DNA from 2 places in the Paenibacillus sp. TC-CSREp1 genome. Region 1 is predicted to be linked to the other one. Evidence: predicted binding sites of a transcription regulator. Region 1 holds the regulator's gene; the other holds the start of a gene.

Region 1 (3,166 bases):
TCAACAAGAGGTTGTACCGTACTTTATGGCACGAATTGTGAGTGTGGAGCAGTTCATCTCGCAGTATCCTTTTGCAAGCCAGGACTCGCCTGTACAGATTTTACTTGAGGTGGAAGATGCATACGCTCCGTGGAATGAAGGGGTATGGGAGTTGAATGTGGCGCTGAACGGAACAGCTTCCATTTGGAAAAAGGCAGAAACAGAGCGTCACGCTCAGAACAATCAGCCGATTCGTCTTACGATTCAAACACTTACGGCCATAATGATGGGGTATCGCAGACCGGTAGAGATGGCCCGGATCGGCAGACTGGAAGGCCCGGCTAACGCAATTGAAGCGCTGGAAAAGGCTGTACCGAAACGTGAAACCTATTTGCTTGATTTTTTCTAAGCCGCCAGCACAGAGTTCCTTCTTTGATTCGATCCGATAAGGAATGTAATGAAGAGACAATTAGACTTCTCCTGATATTTGGGAGAGGTTTTTTTGTGTCCTGCGAATATTTCGTGTAAAATCGTAAAAAATGAATAGTGCCCCCACTTGGCAAACCAGCAAAATATGCTATAATGTATATAAAGTCAAAGAAAGTCAAAGTCAACTGAAGGCCAAAAAGCCCCTGTTTTATTTACAATCGGGTGTTTGACTTTTCTGCTCTCTGATGAGAAGTGCTTTAGAACCTGTACATTTCATTAGAAGATCAAAGGATATTTAAAGGACCTTCGTGCTTCCTTTGTTCTCCTGTTTAAGACCGGACACAGCAAGATTCGCTGTTTCCCTGAGTGGTTAAATGGGTGGAGAAGGTGTACTCTGTGGGGGCGTGTGGGTCCTTATTGACTTAACGTTTCAGACAGTGGAGGATGATTGGATGCGTAATATCTCTGATATTATCGAACGATATCTGAAGGGTATTTTGCATGAAAGTCCCGAAGGAATGATTGAAATTCAGCGTAATGATCTGGCGGATCAGTTCTCATGTGTGCCTTCCCAGATCAATTATGTCATCAGCACCCGTTTCACTCTGGAAAAAGGTTATCTGGTCGAGAGTAAACGCGGCGGTGGTGGATATGTTCGCATACAGCGCATTGAATTGCCGGCCCAATCGGCACTGCACAATCATCTTCATCATAGTATTGGCGAAGAGATTGGACAGACTGCTGCTGAAGGGCTGATCTATCAACTGGAGGAAGCGCGTTTTCTAAGCAAGCGAGAAGCCGGATTGATGCGTGCGGCTGTGTCGAGAGAAGTTCTAATGGTCAAACTTCCTTACCGGGATCAAATTCGTGCCAGAATGTTGAAGGCAATGCTGATATCTTTGCTCGGTAAATGAAACTATCGGGATCAAAGGAGGTACATCTACATGCTGTGCCAAGAATGTAATAAACGTCCGGCTACACTGCATTTTACGAAAATTGTAAATGGAGAAAAGACGGAATTTCATATCTGTGAATCATGTGCCCGTGAGAAGGGGGAGATGATTCCTGGAACTGCAGGCGGATTTTCCATTCACAACCTGCTGTCCGGATTGCTTGATTTTGATCCAGCAGGCAAAGGTTCAGGTGCAGCTCCTGCCAAGGCGCTGCAGTGTGAAGAATGTGGCATGACTTATGCCCAATTTAGCAAGATCGGCCGCTTTGGCTGCAGCTCTTGTTACAAATATTTTGACAGCCGTCTGGACCCGTTGTTCAAACGAGTGCATGGCAGCACGTCTCATGTAGGCAAAGTTCCTGCTCGGGCAGGTGGCCGTATTAAGGTTAAACGGCAGATCGCCGATCTGAAGCAGCATTTGCAGCAAAGCATTGCGCAAGAAGAGTTCGAAGAGGCGGCTCAGATTCGTGACCAGATCAGAGAACTTGAAAAAGAAATAACTCAGGAGTAAAGTTTGTCATGAGTAGGAGGGAAGGGTAATGCCTAATCTGCGTTTTACGGAGAAGGCGCTCAGTGACTGGATGCGCAGCGATGCAGTAGACTCAGAAATTGTGATCAGCAGTCGTGTCCGGATTGCACGTAACCTTCAGCATATCCCGTTTCCGATGCTGGCTTCCAATGAGCAATCGGAAGAGGTGCTGAATAAGCTGAGCGAAGTACTTCAATACGATGACGTACACGCTTTTGGTGATTTTACTACACTCGACCTGACGGATATTGGAGAACTCGACAAGCGGGTGCTGGTGGAGAAACATCTGATTAGTCCGAGCCTCGCAAATGAATCGAGACACGGAGCCGTTATCCTCAGTGAGGATGAATCGGTTAGCATTATGATTAACGAAGAGGATCATCTGCGTATCCAGTGCCTCTATCCGGGGTTCCAGGTGAAAGAAGCCTGGGAGAAAGCCTCCGCCATAGATGATGCATTTGAAGCGCACGTGGATTATGCCTTTGATGATCACAGGGGATATCTAACCAGTTGTCCGACAAATGTCGGCACAGGGGTGAGAGCGTCTGTAATGGTGCATCTCCCGGCACTTGTAATGACACAGCAGATCGGACGTATTCTTAGTGCAGTATCCCAAGTCGGGTTAACTGTACGGGGAATCTACGGTGAAGGCAGTGAAGCAATGGGCAATCTGTTCCAGATTTCCAATCAGATCACTTTGGGACAGACGGAGCAAGAAGTCATCGACAACCTGCATAGTGTTGTTTTACAGATTATTGGGCATGAGCGCACAGCCAGAGAAAGGCTGCTTACGGATTCCAGACTGCGGATTACGGATCGTGTAATGCGTTCGTACGGGATTTTGTCTCATGCGGCGATTGTGGACACGAAGGAAGCGGCACAGCGACTATCGGATGTGCGGCTTGGCGTAGATCTTGGATTGCTCGATGGAATATCCATCCCGGTGATGAATGAGCTGAATGTGATGACACAGCCCGGATTTTTGCAAAAAACGTTCGGGGATATGCGTACAGATGAGCGTGACATCTACCGGGCTCAGTTAATTCGTGATACGATCAATGCAACCAAAGGCTCTGGCTAAACTTTCCTTGAACTGTAATACTGGTTTCACGCCGCATATGCGGCTTTATATAACAGGTGTCCCGTTTCTGGGATGACCAATGATTTTATTCGCAGCATGGCTGCAAACAAAAATGATATGAATACGAAGGGTTATTCAATTCAATGTAATCCCTTCGTTTTATCCAAAACCATGGAGGTGCAGGAGATATGATGTT
Region 2 (3,166 bases), on a different contig from region 1:
CATGCAGAAGTTTGTACTGAGCCCCTGCCCGCTTTGCCATCGTGGATGCAATCGTATTTGCTTGAATTTCAAGACTTTCTCCCAGTCCGCCACGGGCTGGCACAAACCAGACCCCCTTGAGCGAAGTTGGTGGTGTGAGCTGTTCTGCAACTTCGGCCGTTGTTGATCCGCCTGTGACGGCTACAACGTCGTTGTCATTCATAACGCTGCCGAGAGCCTTCGCTCCGGCCCTTCCCAGTTCTCTCTTGGCAAAAGGAGATACGTCCGAATCGCCAGGAACTACGACTACCTTTTGCAGGCCGTAGGCTTGCTTGATTCGCTCTTCCAGCTCGGATAATCCGAACAGCTCTTTCGCGACAGGCTCCAACTGCTGCAGCAACTCGTAACCCGCCTCACTGATCTTCATGCCGGCACTGTCAATTTCGATAAGTCCCTGAGCCTTTAACAGATCGGTCTCAGCTCTCAGAACCCGCTCGGTCATCTGCATGGAATTGGCCAACGTTCTCCGTCCGATCACATCCGATAACATGATCTGCTGCAGAATCGTATAGCGCTTCTTCAAGACATCCATGAGATCGGGCAGAAGCTGCTTTTGCACTTCTAAAATCGTTCGCATGCTTTCCACTCCCGCAAGCTTCTCGCTCCAAGCTTCTTTCATGGCCCTAAAATGTCCCGGGTTAACTTTTTAAGTCCCACGTTTATTCTACCTAAAACTGACGCGATATGCAAGTGTTTCGATGGCTTATTTCGATACATTTGCGGGCGCCTGTACGCGCCTATTTTCACAATCTCCGCGCTTTCGTCATGGACACGATGAGCGACCTCGAAGCTTCAAATTCATTAGGAGATGGTTGCACACCATACTATGAGATATTTCACACTACATATAGAAGAAAGGCGTCATTAGCGTCTATATGTGGCACACTTTACTTTTTGGCAGGCATGTCCAAAACCTCTTATAGCATGTACTCAAAACCAGACTTTATCCATTCTTCTTTATCATGATCATTTCGCAATCAATTCAAACCATCCTGTCCAATAAGCGAAACCATTGCCCTGCAAAGCAATGGCTTGCATTTCCCTACTCCATAGGATATAATCATTATTGCTGTCACATAATTTGCGCCCGTGGTCCAATGGATATGACGTAGGCCTCCGAAGCCTGAGATCCAAGTTCGATTCTTGGCGGGCGCGCCACTTATTTTACAACAGCTCATAATGCATTTAACCAACGAAACCGGAAAGGTTTCTTTTTTTTCAAAGTTAGTTTGACTTTCTTTGACTTTTTGTTTGAGATTGTTTATGATGTGGTTAATACGGTAACAGTTTAAATATAAACACCAATTAAACATTTACATTTCCGAGGAGGTTTTTCACGTGAGTTATATTCCAATGGTCGTTGAGCAGAGCAACCGGGGTGAGCGCGCCTATGATATCTATTCCAGATTGCTGAAGGATCGTATTATTTTCCTTGGCAGCGACGTGAATGACGTTGTGGCTAATGCCATCATGGCACAGATGTTGTTCCTGGCAGCGGAAGATCCGGAGAAAGACATTCACTTATACATCAATAGCCCGGGCGGATCGATCACCGCGGGTATGGCCATCTACGATACAATGCAATTCATCAAACCGGATGTATCTACCATCTGTGTAGGTATGGCGGCTTCTATGGGTGCATTCCTGCTGAACGCAGGGGCTAAAGGCAAACGCTTTGCTCTGCCGAACAGCGAAATCATGATTCACCAGCCACTGGGTGGTGCGCAAGGTCAAGCATCAGACATCGAGATTCGCGCACGCCGCATCCTGAAAATGCGTGATACGTTGAACCGCATCATCTCCGAGCGCACAGGCCAACCACTGGAACGCATCGAAAAAGATACAGATCGTGACTACTTCATGAGTGCTGCTGAAGCAGCCGATTACGGTATCATCGATAAAGTAATTCAAAACGTAGGCTCCCAAGGCATCTAAGCTGCAGCCTGGAGGCTTGCCGTTCCATACACAGGGCGGATTCACCGATATATAGGTGAATCCGCCCTGTGCCATTTATATGAACAGGCAATAACACCACCCGTTAAACAGGGTGCATTGCCTGAACAAAGAGAAAGCCCTCGTCACTTGAAACATGACGAGGGCTTTCTCTTTACCTTTTTCACATGTATAAATGAATAAGTACTTTTGATGTGAAGATGCAAGTATACGTTTGTTCGGAATGCCAGCTTATTTTTCGGATGTTACGTTACTGAACGGTGCAGTGCCTTTAGGCAGAATTTCTTTATAAGAGAATGTTATTTCCGGGAAGCCTTCCGCGTAAGCTGTGTACTCATACAGTTGGAAAAATACAACTACACCCGTTGGAGTTACATAGAAGTCCTGGTCTTTATTCAAGCCTTTGTATCCGTCTAAATATCCACCACTTGCTTTTAATTGCTCGCCAACCTTTTTGCTGATCGTTTCACGCATAGATTTGCTGTTTTGCAGTACATCATCCAGTGTCAGCTCTTTACCTGTATCCAGGGCAAACGTGTGTCCTGCACGATACGTCATGCCGTGTGCTCCTGCGTAGTCTTCATAATGTTGCGTAATCAGGCCCAGTACGCCATTTTCGTTGTATGTCACCACATACGATGTTTCAAAGGCATATGGACGTTGGGCGGTTGCACCACCAAATTCAGCAGTTTGTTTCTTGAAGGCTGCAAAGGACGTATCCACCTCATCCTTGAGCACTTTATTGATCGTTGCTTCCACTTCTTTGCTCGCAAGCCCGCTCACCTGCGGATAACGGATATCTACTTCGGCATTTTTCACAGTTGCTTTCTCCGTCACGGAAGTTACCTTCACGTCGTTTTGCTTCACTTTGCTGAGCGTCAGTGTTTTCGTTTTGGCATCCCAACTGCCCTGCACACCCAAATAATCTCTCATGGCAGAGAACGGAATGTACAATCGGCCCTGAATTAATTTTGCTTCCACCTGAGGGTAATAACCGTTAATGTACACGTTTGGCTGTCCATCCATCAGACTAACGGTCATCGCGTTATTAGCTGCGGTTACCGTGTATGACTTCGTTTTGGCATCATATTTGAGTGTACCACCTGCTACATCTTTGACAGCTGTCAGTGACACCCAGGTCGAACCACCTTGAAGCAATCCTTTTTGCGCGAGC

Evidence for each region. Region 1 encodes CtsR, which represses protease genes until heat stress. Its sites were predicted from a motif close to ATGGTCAATAAAGGTCAAACA; they were not measured.
Region 2: a site for CtsR is predicted at 1,266-1,286, ahead of clpP (ATP-dependent Clp endopeptidase proteolytic subunit ClpP). Genes of this name have one in related genera too.

What each region holds. Positions count from the first base shown of each region.
Region 1 covers NZ_JBNOKM010000028.1:59,779-62,944, reverse strand. The annotation lists gene ACQSGY_RS28250 (GNAT family N-acetyltransferase) at 1-388, shown strand, start outside; gene ACQSGY_RS28245 (CtsR family transcriptional regulator) at 861-1,322, shown strand; gene ACQSGY_RS28240 (UvrB/UvrC motif-containing protein) at 1,353-1,871, shown strand; gene ACQSGY_RS28235 (protein arginine kinase) at 1,900-2,970, shown strand; gene ACQSGY_RS28230 (ATP-dependent Clp protease ATP-binding subunit) at 3,159-3,166, shown strand, end outside.
Region 2 covers NZ_JBNOKM010000016.1:160,142-163,307, forward strand. The annotation lists gene ACQSGY_RS23545 (sugar-binding transcriptional regulator) at 1-616, opposite strand, end outside; tRNA gene ACQSGY_RS23550 (tRNA-Arg) at 1,123-1,197, shown strand; gene clpP (ATP-dependent Clp endopeptidase proteolytic subunit ClpP) at 1,378-1,974, shown strand; gene ACQSGY_RS23560 (stalk domain-containing protein) at 2,224-3,166, opposite strand, start outside.